One region of the Streptomyces griseiscabiei genome, then DNA from elsewhere that is predicted to be linked to it. Evidence: predicted binding sites of a transcription regulator. Region 1 holds the regulator's gene; the other holds the start of a gene.

Region 1 (7,430 bases):
GCGCCGGACTCGGCGGTGGCGAGGAACGCGGTGCCCAGCTGGGCCGCGCTCGCGCCCGCCGTGAGGAGGGCGGCGATCTGGCCGCCGCGCATGATGCCGCCGGCCGCGACCACCGGCAGGGCCACGGCCTCGCGGACCTGCGCGACGAGCGACAGCAGGCCGATCCCGGCGCGGTCCCGCTCGGGGTCGTCGCGGTGGGTGCCCTGGTGGCCGCCGGCCTCGACGCCCTGCACGATCACGGCGTGCGCCCCGGACCGCTCCACGGCCTGTGCCTCCTCCGCCGAGGTCGCGGTGACCAGGGTGAGGGTGCCCTTGCGGGCGAGGGAGTCGATGACCTCGGGGGTCGGGCAGCCGAAGTGGAACGACACCACGGGCACCGGGTTGTCGAGCAGCACGGCGAGCTTGGCCTCGTAGCCGTCGTCGCGTCCGCTGTCGGGATCGCCCAGCTCGGCGTCGTACCAGGTGGCCTCACCGGCGAGCTGCTCCGCGTAGACCTCGACGGCGGCGGGCTCGGCATGCTCCGGCTGCGGCATGAAGAGGTTCACGCCGAAGGGGCGTGCGGTGAGTGCCCGGAGCGCCTTGATCTCCTGGTACATCCCGTCGGCGGTCTTGTACCCGGCGGCGAGGAACCCCAGCCCGCCGGCCTCGGACACGGCGGCGGCCAGCTGCGGCACGGATACACCGCCCGCCATCGGGGCCTGCACGATCGGCAGCGGGACGAGATCGGTCAGTGCGGAGGACATGACGGCATGGTGCCACTGTCCTCCGGACATCGCCGAATCGGGTGCGGTCGTGCGTTCGGGTGCGGGTCCGGTGGGGCTTCTCGCGCAGTTCCCCGCGCCCCTGAAAGACCAGGCCCCCGCGGGCCTGAAAAGCCACCGGTCCTACGGGCCTGAAAGGCACGGGGCGCAGCCCCTGTTTTTCAGGGGCGCGGGGAACTGCGCGAGAAGCCCCACGCAGCCGCACCCGACGACGAAACCCACTCAGCGCCCGTTGAACGCGTCCTTCAGCCGGGAGAACAGCCCCTGCTGACCGGGCTGGAACTGCCCCGTGGGCCGTTCCTCACCCCGCAGCGCGGCGAGCTGCCGCAGCAACCCCTCCTGCTCGGGATCCAGCTTCGTCGGCGTCTGCACCTCGACGTGGACGATCAGATCCCCGCGCCCACCGCCGCGAAGATGCGTGACACCGCGCCCGTGCAGCGGAATCGACTGCCCGGACTGCGTCCCGGGCCGGATGTCGACCTCCTCCAGCCCGTCCAGCGTCTCCAGCGGCACCTTCGTACCGAGGGACGCCGCCGTCATCGGGATCGTCACCGTGCAGTGCAGATCGTCGCCGCGCCGCTGGAACGTCGAGTGCGGCAGCTCGTGGATCTCGACGTAGAGGTCACCGGCGGGACCGCCACCGGGCCCGACCTCGCCCTCGCCGGCGAGCTGGATCCGTGTGCCGTTGTCGACACCGGCCGGGATCTTGACCGTGAGCGTCCGCCGCGACCGCACCCGTCCGTCGCCCGCGCACTCGGGGCACGGGTTGGGGACGATCGTGCCGAAGCCCTGGCACTGCGGGCAGGGCCGGGAGGTCATGACCTGGCCGAGGAAGGACCGCGTGACCTGCGAGACCTCACCGCGACCGCGGCACATGTCACAGGTCTGGGCGGTGGTCCCCGGGGCCGCGCCCTCGCCGCTGCACGTCGTGCAGACGATGGCGGTGTCGACCTGGATGTCCTTCGTCGTGCCGAAGGCCGCCTCGTCGAGGTCGATCTCCAGCCGGATCATCGCGTCCTGCCCCCGGCGCGTACGCGAGCGCGGGCCGCGCTGGGACGCCGTACCGAAGAAGGCGTCCATGATGTCCGAGAAGTTGCCGAAGCCACCGGCGCCGAAGCCGCCCGCGCCCCCGCCGCCCGCCTGGGACAGCGGGTCGCCGCCGAGGTCGTAGACCTGCTTCTTCTGCGGGTCCGACAACACCTCGTAGGCGGCGTTGATCTCCTTGAACCGCTCCTGGGTCTTCGGATCGGGATTGACGTCCGGGTGCAGCTCGCGAGCGAGCCTCCTGAACGCCTTCTTGATCTCGTCCTGGGACGCGTCGCGGCGCACGCCGAGCACGGCGTAGTAGTCCGTGGCCACTTAAGACTCCGCCAGGATCTGTCCGACGTACCGTGCCACCGCTCGTACCGCTCCCATCGTTCCCGGATAGTCCATGCGCGTAGGTCCGACCACGCCCAGCTTCGCTACTGCCTCGCCGCCCGAACCGTAGCCGACGGAGACGACGGACGTGGAGTTGAGTCCCTCATACGCGTTCTCATGACCGATGCGTACGGTCATGCCCGAATCCCCCGCCTCGCCAAGCAACTTGAGGAGGACGACCTGTTCCTCCAAGGCTTCCAGAACGGGCCGGATCGTGAGGGGGAAGTCATGACCGAAGCGGGTGAGATTGGCGGTTCCGCCGATCATCAGCCGCTCCTCGCTCTCCTCCACGAGTGCTTCGAGGAGGGTGGAGAGCACCGTCGCGACCGTCCCCCGGTCCTCGACGTCGAACGCCTCCGGCAGGTCCTCGACCAGCCGGGGCACGTCGGTGAACCGGCGGCCCGCGACCTTGCTGTTCAGCCGGGCGCGCAGATCCGCGAGTGACGTTTCTCCGAACGGCGCCGGGCAGTCCACCAGCCGCTGTTCCACCCGTCCCGTGTCCGTGATCAGCACGAGCATCAGGCGGGCGGGGGCCAGCGCCAGCAGCTCCACATGCCGCACCGTCGACCGTGTGAGCGACGGGTACTGCACGACGGCCACCTGCCGGGTGAGCTGCGCGAGCAGCCGCACGGTCCGCGCCACGACGTCATCGAGGTCGACCGCGCCGTCCAGGAAGTTCTGGATGGCGCGCCGCTCGGGCGGGGTCATCGGCTTGACGCCCGCCAGCTTGTCGACGAAGAGCCGGTACCCCTTGTCGGTGGGGATGCGGCCCGCGCTGGTGTGGGGCTGGGCGATGAAGCCCTCGTCCTCCAGCGCCGCCATGTCGTTGCGGACGGTCGCCGGGGAGACGCCGAGGTTGTGCCGCTCGGTGAGCGCCTTGGAACCGACCGGCTCCTCGGTGCCCACATAGTCCTGGACGATGGCGCGCAGCACCTGCAGCCTGCGTTCACTGAGCACTCGCGCACACCTCCAGCTCGTCTCTCTCGTGCGGCCCTGTTGGCACTCACCCCGGGCGAGTGCCAACACTCCCCGCCCAGTGTACGGCGGTGGGGTACGCCCCCGGCAAGGCCGGGCTCCGGGCGGGGCCACTTTCCTACTGGGGAGTACACGACAACGCGGTCCCACGAGCTACAGCTAGCGTCGGCGCATGACGGTGTCTTGGGAAGAGTGCGGGTGGCAGGGATTGACGCCGCGGGTCGGGCGGTGCCGCCTCCCCGGCTGGGACTGCACGGTCGGGCTGGTGGCCGGGGGCGGTGCGGCCCTCATGATCGACTCCGGGTCGAGTCTGCGGGAGGGCGCGCGGTTGCGCGGCGAGGCGTGCCGGCTGCTCGGCGGCGCCCGTGTGACACATCTCGCGCTCACCCACCCCCATTTCGACCATGTCTTCGGCGCGGCGGCGTTCTCCGGGGTGGAGGTCTTCGGCGCGGTGGGCGTCGACGGCGTCCTGGCCCGTGACCGCGACGCCCTCCACACGGACGCCGTGCGCCACGGCCTCCCCCCGGCCGACGCCACCGAGGCGGCCGATCTTCTCGTCCTCCCCCGCCACTCTGTCTCCGGCGAGTGGACGCTCGACCTGGGCGGCGGCGTCCGGGTGCTGCTGGCGAACGTGGGCCCCGGCCACACCGGTCACGACCTGGCGGTCCTGGTGTCGGAGGGCGCCCGGGAGGTGGTGTTCTGCGGTGACCTGGTCGAGGAGTCCGGCGAACCGCAGGCGGGTCCGGACGCGATCCCGTCCCGCTGGCCGGCCGCCCTGGACCGGCTCCTGGCCCTCGGCGGCGAGGACGCGCTGTACGTCCCCGGGCACGGGGCGGTGGTGGACGCGGCGTTCGTCCGGGCCCAACGTGACGCGCTGGCCCGCCGCTTCGGCGTGTCGGACTGAGTGCGGCGGCATCCGGGCGCGGCTTCTCCTATCGTCACTCGAATGCGCCAGTACTCACCCGACCTGACCCCTCCCTGGAAGAAGTCCCAGCCGGCCCCCGAGGTCCCGGCCGACCCCGGTCTGGTCGTCGAGGAGCCCGCCACCGGGTTCTGCGGCGCGGTCATCCGCTGCGAGGCGGGCACGGTGACGCTGGAGGACCGCTTCGGCAAGCACCGGGTGTTCCCGCTGGAGCCCCGGGGCTTCCTGCTGGAGGGCCGTGTGGTGACCCTGGTCCGCCCCTCGTCGGCGGGCCCCGCCGGCCCCTCCCGCACGGCCTCGGGCTCGGTGGCCGTCCCGGGCGCCCGCGCCCGTGTGGCCCGCGCCGGGCGCATCTACGTCGAGGGCCGCCACGACGCCGAGCTCGTCGAGAAGGTCTGGGGCGACGATCTGCGCGTCGAGGGCGTGGTCGTGGAGTACCTGGAGGGCGTGGACGACCTCCCCGCGATCGTCGAGGACTTCGCCCCCGGCCCGGACGCGCGTCTCGGCGTCCTGGTCGACCACCTGGTCCCCGGAAGCAAGGAGTCCCGTATCGCCGCGTCGGTCACGAGCGACCACGCGCTCGTCGTCGGCCACCCGTACATCGACATCTGGGAGGCCGTGAAGCCGTCCTCGGTGGGCATCACGGCGTGGCCGCGCGTACCGCGCGGGCAGGACTGGAAGACAGGGGTGTGCCGGGCGCTGGGCTGGCCCTCGGACAACACCGGGGCGGTGTGGCAGGCGATCCTGGCGCGGGTGGGTTCCTACAAGGACCTGGAGCCGGAACTGCTGGGCCGGGTGGAGGAGTTGATCGACTTCGTCACGGGTAGCGATGAGGCCTGACGTCGGGCAACGTGGCGAAGTCACTCGTGTCCAGTTCGACTCCCAGAATCTCCAAGGCCACCAGGTCACCGAACTTGGTGATCTGTTGCGTCAGGTAGTTCGCTTCCTCTCCCACCCCCTCGGGCCGAGTCAGCAGGACACATTGCCCCATGATCGGGTCAAGGATGAGATACGCGGGCACGTTGCCCGCCGCGTAGATCGACCTCTTGACCTCGTAGTCCTGATGAACACTGGACTTAGAGACGACCTCCACAACCATGGTGACGAGCTGCGACGGCAGCAGCCGACCCGAAGAAGGCAAAAGGTCCCGCGCGACGACCACCAGATCCGGCACAGGCTCACTGGGCTCGGTCACAACGTCGATGTCCTGTGTCTGAAGACGAGACCAGTGCGATCGCGGAATCTGGTCCTGTACATCGGCAACAATCATGTTGTGCACGATGTCAGGGCTGGCCATCATCACGATTACCCCCCGGAGAAGCTCCACCTTGACACCCTCGGGGGGTTCAAGCTCCTCGAAGTACCTGGTCATGTCGCGTTCGTCCACAGCGGTCATCTCCATGGCCTCCATATCCGCCGCGTGCCGTCGGCGGCAGCCTACGAACCAGGTTAGGTACCGAACCCCCGTTCCGCACCGATTCACCCGCCCGAGTGATCAGTCCACCAGGTCCCGCACCACCGCGTCCGCCAGCAACCGCCCGCGCAGGGTGAGAACCGCGCGCCCCTCGTCGTACGGGCCCGGGTCGAGCAGCCCGTCGGACAGGGCACGCTCGGCCGCCGCGAGGCCCTCCTCGCGCAGCAGCGACAACGGGCACCCCTCCCGCAGCCGCAGCTCCAGCAGGATGCGCTCGACGCGCCGGTCCTCGTCCGCCAGCAGCTCACGCCCCGCGCCGGGGGAGCGCCCGGCGGCCAGTGCGCCCGCGTACGCGCCGGGGTGTTTCACGTTCCACCAGCGGACGCCGCCGACGTGGCTGTGGGCGCCCGGCCCCGCGCCCCACCAGTCCGCGCCGCGCCAGTACAGCTCGTTGTGGAGGCAGCGCCCGGCGTCGGAGGTGGCCCAGTTGGAGACCTCGTACCAGTCGAACCCGGCCGCCGAGAGCATCTCCTCGGCGATCAGATACCGGTCGGCGTGGACGTCGTCGTCGGTCATCGGCACCTCGCCCCGGCGGATGCGCCGCGCGAGCTGCGTGCCCTCCTCCACGATCAGCGCGTACGCCGAGATGTGATCCGGCCCGGCACCGAGCGCGGCGTCCAGGGAGGCCCGCCAGTCGTCGTCGGACTCCCCCGGCGTGCCGTAGATCAGGTCCAGGTTGACGTGGTCGAAGCCGGCGGCGCGCGCCTCCGCCACGCAGGCCTCCGGGCGCCCCGGCGTGTGCGTACGGTCGAGGATCTTCAGCACATGCTGCCGCGCGCTCTGCATCCCGAACGAGAGCCGGTTGAAGCCGCCCGCGCGCAGGGTCTCCAGATAGGCGGGGTCGACCGACTCCGGGTTCGCCTCGGTCGTCACCTCCGCGTCGTCCGCGAGCCCGAACTCCTCCCGGACCGCCCCCAGCATCCGTACGAGATCACCGGCGGCCAGCAGCGTGGGCGTGCCGCCGCCGACGAAGACCGTCCGGACCGGGCGCGGGTCGTCACCGAGGACCTTGCGGGCGAGGCGGATCTCGTCGACGACCGTGTCCGCGTAGTTGTCGCGGGAGGCGAGGACGCCGCCGGTACCGCGCAGCTCGGTCGCGGTGTAGGTGTTGAAGTCGCAGTAGCCGCAGCGGGTCGCGCAGTACGGGACGTGCAGATAGAACCCGAGAGGCCGCTCGGCCGCGCCGGACAGGGCGTGCGCGGGCAGCGCCCCGTCGTCGGGGACGGGCTCACCGTCGGGGAGTGCGGAAGGCATGTCGTCCATTGTCCAGCACCCCCGCCGGTCCTCGTCGCGCCCCGGCGTACGCCCCCACTCCGCCCGCAGCTACTCCGCCCGCAGCACCAGCAGCGCCAGGTCGTCGTCCGGCGGGCGTTCCCCGAACTCGTGCACGAGCCGTCGGATGCGTTCGGCGATCAGCTGGGCGTCGAGGCCGGCGCAGCCGGAGAGCGCCACGGCGAGGCCGTCCCCGTCGTCGAACATGTGCGGACCGCTGCGCCGCTCGGTGACCCCGTCGGTCACACACAGCAGCGTGTCGCCGCAGCGCAGCTCGAACGTCTCGGACACGTACTCGGTGTCCTCGATCACCCCGAGCAGCGTCTGCGGCTCCGCCACGGCCCGTACGTCGCCGTCGGGGCCCAGGAGCAGCGGCAGCGGGTGCCCGGCGGAGGCGAGGGTGCAGCGGACGCCGCCGGGGACGGGGACGAGTTCGCCGTAGAGGAGGGAGAGGAAACGGGTCTGGGGGCCGTCGGGGTCGACGAGGCCGGGGTCGCCCGCCGTGACCAGGGCGCGGGCGGCGGCGTCGGCGGCCTCGGTGGCGTCGTCGAGGAGGAGCTGGTTGAGGCGGTCGAGCACGTCCGCCACGCCGTATCCCTCGCGGGCG
Region 2 (7,430 bases), on a different contig from region 1:
GCGGCGCAGGGATGACGGGCCGGTCCCGTGCGGGGCGCCGGTGAAGGTGCCGCGCCGGGGCGGGTGTTCACCGAGGGGCGGGCGAAGACGCTGGTGAACGTGCGGTGGAGCACACGGATGCGCACAGTCCCGGTCACTACGCTTGCGCCATGACAACGGCTCTGATTACGGGATCGACCGCGGGGATCGGTGCCGCCTTCGCGCGGCGGCTGGCGGCGGACGGGCACAACCTGGTGCTGGTGGCGCGTGACACCAAGCGGCTGCGGGAGCAGGCGACCGAACTGCACGACCGGCACGGCATCGAGGCGGAGGTGCTGACGGCCGACCTCGCGGAGGACGACGGCATCGAGACGGTGGCGCGGCGGCTGGCCGACCGCAGGAACCCGGTCGACCTGCTGATCAACAACGCCGGTTTCGGCAACAAGGGCCGCTATCTCGACGTCTCCATGGCCGACGAGCTGCGGATGCTCAAGGTCCACTGCGAGGCGGTGCTGCGTCTGACGTCGGCGGCGTCCGAGGCCATGCGCGAACGCGGTCGCGGCGGGGTCGTCAATGTCGCCTCGGTGGCCGCGTTCGTGCCGCGCGGTACGTACGGGGCCTCGAAGGCGTGGGTCGTGCAGTTCACCCAGGGCGCCGCGCGCGATCTGGCCGGTACCGGTGTCCGGCTCATGGCCCTGTGCCCCGGCTTCGTCCGCACCGAGTTCCACGACCGGGCCGGCATGGGCACCGACAACATCCCGTCCTGGATGTGGCTCGACGCCGACAAACTCGTCACCGCCGCCCTCGCCGACCTCTCCCGCGGCCGGACCGTCTCCATCCCCGACCCCCGCTACAAGGCCCTGATGGGTGTGGTGAAGGTGGTGCCGCGCGGGCTGCTGGGCGGGATCAGCTCGAAGACGGGGCGCAAGTACGGGCCGCAGTAGCCGTCGGGGGCGCGGCGCCAGCGGGTGAGAGGGAGGCGGCGCCGCGGGACAATGGAATCGTTCATCCGGACCCAGGGGGGCCGGGAGGCGGCGCATCATGACATTCGTGCAGCTCATCGACTGCAGGACCAGTCGGTTCGACGAGATGAACCGGCTGATGGACACATGGGTCGAGCAGACCAGGGGCAGGCGGACGGCCACGCACAGTCTGATCGGGAAGGACCGGTCGGACGGGGCGCACTTCGTGGAGATCGTGGAGTTCCCGTCGTACGAGGAGGCGATGCGGAACTCGAAACTGCCGGAGACGGACCGGATCTTCCAGGAGATGGTGGCGCTCTGCGACGAGGTGCCCACGTTCACGGATCTGGACGTGGTGCGGGACGAGCAGTTGTACGCGGCGACCGCGCGGCGGTTCCTGGCGACGATCGCGACGGAGGGCGAACTGCCGCCGCTCGACGATCTGCTCGTGGAGGACTACCACGACCACGTTCCCTCCGACGAGCCGGACGCCATCGGGATGGACGCGTTCCGGCGGACCGTCGAGATGTGGCGGGGCGGGTTCGACTTCGAGTTCACCGTGGAGGACCAGATCGCCCAGGACGACCGGGTCTGCACGCGGTGGACCTGGAACGCGACCCACCACGGGGACTTCCTCGGGATCGCGGCCAGTGGGCGGAAGGTCCGGATGACGGGGACGCTCGTGCAGCGGTGCTCCCCCGACGGGAAGATCGTCGAGGGCTGGTGGGAGTACGACCGGCTGGGGCTGATGGGGCAGTTGGGAGCGCTCGACGACCTGGAGAAGTAGCCGAGACAGCCGGGGGTGGGGCGCGGAAAGGCCCGGCACCCCCGAGGGGTGCCGGGCCTTTCCTACGGCTTACCGACGTCGTACGTCAGTGGGCGTGGCCGTGGCCGCCGTGGCCCGCGTCGGCCGGCTCCTCTTCCTTCTTCTCGACGACCAGGGTCTCGGTCGTCAGGAGGAGGGAGGCGATGGAGGCGGCGTTCTCCAGGGCGGAGCGGGTGACCTTGACCGGGTCGATGACACCGGACTTGACCAGGTCGCCGTACTCGCCGGTGGCGGCGTTGAAGCCCTGGCCCTTGTCCAGCTCGGCGACCTTGGAGGTGATGACGTAGCCCTCGAGGCCCGCGTTCTCCGCGATCCAGCGCAGCGGCTCGACGGCGGCCTTGCGGACGACGGCCACACCGGTGGCCTCGTCGCCGGTCTTGCCGAGGTTGCCCTCCAGGACCTTCACGGCGTGGACGAGCGCGGAGCCACCACCGGAGACGATGCCCTCCTCGACCGCGGCGCGGGTCGCGGAGATGGCGTCCTCCAGACGGTGCTTCTTCTCCTTCAGCTCCACCTCGGTGGCGGCGCCGACCTTGATCACGCACACGCCGCCGGCCAGCTTCGCGAGGCGCTCCTGGAGCTTCTCGCGGTCCCAGTCGGAGTCCGTGTTCTCGATCTCGGCCTTGATCTGGGCGACGCGGCCCTGCACGGCACCGGAGTCACCGGCGCCGTCGACGATCGTGGTGTCGTCCTTGGTGACGGTGACGCGGCGGGCGGAGCCGAGCACGTCCAGGCCGACCTGGTCGAGCTTGAGGCCGACCTCCTCGGAGATGACCTCCGCGCCGGTCAGCGTCGCCATGTCCTGCAGCATCGCCTTGCGACGGTCGCCGAAGCCGGGGGCCTTGACGGCGACCGCGTTGAAGGTGCCGCGGATCTTGTTGACGACCAGGGTCGACAGGGCCTCGCCCTCGACGTCCTCGGCGATGATCAGCAGCGGGCGCGAGGCGTTGGACTGGATGACCTTCTCCAGCAGGGGCAGCAGGTCGGCGATGGCGCCGATCTTGCCCTGGTGGATGAGGATGTACGGGTCGTCGAGGACGGCCTCCATACGCTCCTGGTCGGTGACGAAGTAGGGCGAGAGGTAGCCCTTGTCGAAGGCCATGCCCTCGGTGAAGTCCAGCTCCAGACCGAAGGTGTTGGACTCCTCGACGGTGATGACACCGTCCTTGCCGACCTTGTCCATCGCCTCGGCGATGAGCTCGCCGACCTGGCTGTCCTGGGCGGACAGACCGGCGACGGCCGCGATGTCGGACTTCTCGTCGATCGGGCGGGCGGTCGCGAGGAGCTCCTCGGACACGGCCTTGACCGCGGCGTCGATGCCCTTCTTCAGGGCGGCCGGGGAGGCACCCGCGGCGACGTTCTTCAGGCCCTCGCGCACGAGCGCCTGGGCGAGCACGGTGGCGGTGGTGGTGCCGTCACCCGCGATGTCGTTGGTCTTGGTCGCCACCTCCTTCACCAGCTGGGCACCGAGGTTCTCGTACGGGTCCTCGACCTCGACCTCACGGGCGATGGTCACGCCGTCGTTGGTGATGGTGGGGGCGCCGAACTTCTTGTCGATGACGACATTGCGGCCCTTGGGGCCGATCGTCACCTTGACCGTGTCGGCAAGCTTGTTGACGCCGCGCTCGAGGGCGCGACGGGCGTCCTCGTCGAACTTCAGGATCTTCGCCATGGGAGCGGTTCAGCCCTCTCGAAAAACGTGGGTGAAACGAACTGCGCCCCTCACGCCCGGCTGATTATGGTCGCGGGTGCCAGGGGCGCAGCTCAAAAGCAAGGTGCTTCGGTGAGGAAGCGGGTGAACTACTTCTCGATGATCGCGAGCACGTCGCGAGCCGAGAGGACGAGGTACTCCTCGCCGTTGTACTTCACCTCGGTGCCGCCGTACTTGCTGTACAGCACGATGTCGCCGGTCTTGACGTCGAGCGGCAGGCGCTCGCCGTTCTCGAAGCGGCCCGGGCCCACGGCCAGGACGACGCCCTCCTGGGGCTTCTCCTTGGCGGTGTCCGGGATGACCAGGCCAGAGGCCGTGGTCTGCTCGGCGTCGAGCGGCTGGACCACGATGCGGTCCTCGAGCGGCTTGATGGCAACCTTGGAGCTGGTGGTCGTCACGATCCGACCTCCCCCTTCGGAGATCTCACGGGGTTAACTGTCTGAGGTGGCGACCAGGTGGATCCGTCGTCGCGGGTGCCGGACCTGCCCGTCGCTGGTTGGCACTCTCCAGGGGGGAGTGCCAGACCTGAGACTATGACCGCGATTAGCACTCGGTCAAGCGGACTGCTAATTCCGGCTGCCGATGCCGTGGGGTGCGGCGGTCCTCGCGGCGTGTCAGAGGTAGTCCTCCAGGCGTCCGACCGTCAGGCCCTGGGCCTGGACGCGGCGCAGCAGCCGGGTCGTCATCTCCGTGAGGGTCGCACCCTTCAGCTGCTCCGGGCCCCGGAAGTGGGCGAGGACGATGTCACCGGGGCGGAGGCGGTCGCCGACCGCGTACCGGAGGTCGTTGATCTGCATCGACGCGCGCCACAGGACGACGGCCGTGATGCCGCAGTCGGCGGCGGCGCGGAGCGTGGTGGTGTCGTAGACGCCGTAGGGCGGGCGGAACAGGGTCGGCCGGATGCCGAAGCGCTGCCTCAGCTTGTTCTGCTGGCCGCAGATCTCGGCGCGCTGCCCGGCGTACGGCAGTCCGCGCAGACCGGTGTGGCCGAGCGTGTGGTTCTGCACGGTCGCGCCGACCGCCCGCAGCCGGGCGAAGTGGCCGTATCCCGGCCCCACGACGCTGTCCGTCAGGAACATGCTCACCGGCAGCCGCAGTTCCCTGACCATGTCCACGAACCGGGGGTCCTTCTCCGCGCCGTCGTCGTACGTCAGGAACACCACCTTGTCGCGGGTCCGCACCCGGTCGACGACGGGTGGCAGCCCGGGGCCCGCCGTGCGGGGTCGCGGGGGCCGGTCGGGGGTCTCGGGCGCGGGGGCGAGGGGGGCGGGCAGGCCCCAGCGGCGGTACGGGGGCGGGTGGGGGTGAGGATGGTCGGGGGTGGTGGAGCGGGGGGCGGAGGGGACGGTGAAGGGGGCGGTGCGGGCGGTGGGCCCGGCCGCGCATCCGGCGAGGAGCAGGACGGCGACGGTCGTGAGCGCGGAGAGGGTGGTCAGGGCGCGGGTGACCGCACGCCTCCTTCGCGCCGTGCGCCCAGCGCCCCCAGCCCTCACAGGTAGTCCTCCAGCCTCGCCACCGCGTAGCCCTCGGCGGTGGCGCGGTCCAGGAAGCGGCGGATCATGTCGGGCATGGTGCCCTTCCAGTCGGACGGGCCGCGGAAGTGGGTGAGGACGATGTCACCGGGGCGGAGTTCGCGGTCGGACTCGCGGTGGTCCCAGCGGTCGACGAAGACCTCCTCGTTCCAGAGGGGGACGGCCTCGATGCCGCAGGACTTGGCGGCGCGCAGGGTGTCCCGGTCGTAGTTGCCGTACGGCGGCCGGAAGAGCGTCGGCCGCTTGCCGTACCGCTTCTCGATGACGTCCTGCATGCCGCAGATCTCGCGCTTCTGGGCGGTGTGGGAGAGGGAGGGGAGGTGGCGGTGGTGGAGAGTGTGGTTGTGGAGGGTGACGCCCCGGTCCCGCATCCGCGCGAAGTAGCCGTAGTCCTCCTTGACCAGGTAGTCGCTGAGGAAGGCGGTGTAGGGGATGCCCAGTTCACTCATCATGCGCAGGAACGCGGGGTCCTTCTCCGCGCCGTCGTCGATGGTGAGGAAGAGGACCTTGTCGCGGGTGGGGACGGTGGTGAAGACCGGCGGGAGTCCGTCCTCCTCGTGGCCGTCGACCTCGAAGCCCTCGCGTGTGCCGAGCGCCGGTTTCCGCGCCGGGGGCGCCGGCGCGGTCAGCGGTACCGCCGCCAGCCCCCAGCGCTTCGCCGCGGCGACCCGCGCGGCGTGCGCCCGGCGCAGCCTCTCGGCGTACGAGTCGAGCGCCCGCGCGCCGGGGGCCTCGAAGGGCCGTTGCCCACCCTGCTGCCCGCGTTCCTGGCCGCGCTCCTGACCATGGGCCGCCTCCGCGGGCGCCCGTCGCCCGGCCGGTCCGCTCCGCGACGCGTCCTCCGCGCCGCCCTCCGCGCACCCGGACACGAGCACCGCCGCGGCGAGCAGGGCGACGCCGCCGCTCCCCCACCACCCCAGGAACCTCGACCGCTTCGCACTCTTTCGATCATTTTGTCGTACGAATCGCATGGCGCTGCATCCTCGCAGGGCGACCCCTCCCCACCGCCCCGACACCGCCGCCGGGCCCCGACCATCCACCGAGTGGCCCACACCGCCCCGCCCCCGCTCTCCCGCTGGCCGATGACCGACAATGAGCCGGTGAACGACCTCGACCCCGCCACCTTCCTCGCCCCCCTCCTCACCCCCGAGGGCCGCGCCCTCCTCGACGAGGTGCGCGGAGTCGAACCGGCGCGGGAGCTGGCCGTGGCGACCCGGCTGCGCCGCGACCACCCGGTGGAGCTGGTCTCGGCGGCCCTCGGCCAGGCCAGGCTGCGGCAGCGGGCGGTCGTGAAGTTCGGGGCGGCGGACGCGGACCGGATGTTCTTCACCCCGAACGGGGTCGAGCAGTCGACGCGGACGAGCGTGGCGACGTACCGGGCGGAGCGGATGCGCGCGCTGGGCGTGACCTCCGTCGCCGATCTGTGCTGCGGCATCGGCGGCGACGCGATCGCCCTCGCCCGGGCCGGAATCCGCGTGCTGGCCGTCGACCGCGACCCGCTGACGGCGGCGGTGGCCCGCGCCAACGCCGACGCGCTCGGCCTCGCCGGGCTGATCGAGGTGCGCGAGGCGGATGTGACGGAGGTGGAGACGGCCGGGTACGACGCCGTGTTCGTCGACCCCGCCCGGCGCTCCTCCGGCCGTGGCCGGATCTTCGACCCCGAGGCGTACTCGCCCCCGCTCTCCTGGGCCGTCGCCACCGCGCTCAAGGCCCCGCGAGCCGCCCTCAAGATCGCCCCGGGCATCCCGCACGAGGCGGTCCCCGCCGAGGCCGAGGCCGAGTGGATCTCGGACGGCGGCGATGTGAAGGAGGCGGTGCTCTGGTTCGGCACCGGGGCGGAGGGGGCGGTGCGGGCGACGCTGCTGCCCGGCCCCCGGAGTCTGCGCGGCCGGGGGCTGCCGGACCCCGAAGTCCGGCCCGTGGGGCGGTACTTGTACGAGCCCGACGGTGCCGTGATCCGCGCCCACCTCGTCGCCGAGGTCGCCGAGGAGCTGGCGGGCGGGCTGATCGACCCCACGATCGCGTACGTCACGGCCGACGAGCACCGGCCCGTCCCGTACGCCACCGCCTACGAGATCACCGATCAACTCCCCTTCAACGTCAAGAAGTTGAAGGCGCTGCTGCGGGAGCGCGAGGTGGGCATCCTGACCGTGAAGAAGCGGGGGTCGGCCGTCGAGCCGGAGGAACTGCGCAGGAAGGTGAAGCCGCAGGGGCGCCGTTCGGCGACGGTCTTCATGACGCGGGTAGCGGGGGCGCCGACGATGCTGATCGGGCACCCGGTCTGAAGCGTGCCACGAGGCGGCGGGCGGCCCTCGGCCGCCGGTCCTGGCCTCAGCCGCCGGTCTCCTCCGCCCGTGCGCGCAGCAGCGCGCGTTCCCGTTCGTTCCGGGCGAGCCCGGCCGCCCGTACGAACTCGGCGC

The links. The regulator HrcA, encoded in region 1, represses chaperone genes, less so after heat shock. The targets are predictions, from matches to a motif close to TTNGCACTCNGNNNNNCNGAGTGCNAA.
Region 2: the regulator HrcA is predicted to act here: its motif matches at 4,022-4,048, upstream of groES (co-chaperone GroES).

The regions. Positions count from the first base shown of each region.
Region 1 is NZ_JAGJBZ010000001.1:765,510-772,939, forward strand. It holds gene J8M51_RS03320 (nitronate monooxygenase) at 1-743, opposite strand, end outside; gene dnaJ (molecular chaperone DnaJ) at 984-2,120, opposite strand; gene hrcA (heat-inducible transcriptional repressor HrcA) at 2,121-3,137, opposite strand; gene J8M51_RS03335 (MBL fold metallo-hydrolase) at 3,328-4,059, shown strand; gene J8M51_RS03340 (DUF3097 domain-containing protein) at 4,102-4,917, shown strand; gene J8M51_RS03345 (Uma2 family endonuclease) at 4,895-5,473, opposite strand; gene hemW (radical SAM family heme chaperone HemW) at 5,573-6,805, opposite strand; gene J8M51_RS03355 (ATP-binding SpoIIE family protein phosphatase) at 6,875-7,430, opposite strand, start outside.
Region 2 is NZ_JAGJBZ010000003.1:1,006,055-1,013,484, reverse strand. It holds gene J8M51_RS38540 (MOSC domain-containing protein) at 1-15, shown strand, start outside; gene J8M51_RS38535 (SDR family NAD(P)-dependent oxidoreductase) at 150-923, shown strand; gene J8M51_RS38530 (ester cyclase) at 1,021-1,728, shown strand; gene groL (chaperonin GroEL) at 1,814-3,439, opposite strand; gene groES (co-chaperone GroES) at 3,568-3,876, opposite strand; gene J8M51_RS38515 (polysaccharide deacetylase family protein) at 4,093-4,971, opposite strand; gene J8M51_RS38510 (polysaccharide deacetylase family protein) at 4,968-5,981, opposite strand; gene J8M51_RS38505 (class I SAM-dependent methyltransferase) at 6,093-7,295, shown strand; gene J8M51_RS38500 (RNA polymerase sigma factor) at 7,342-7,430, opposite strand, start outside.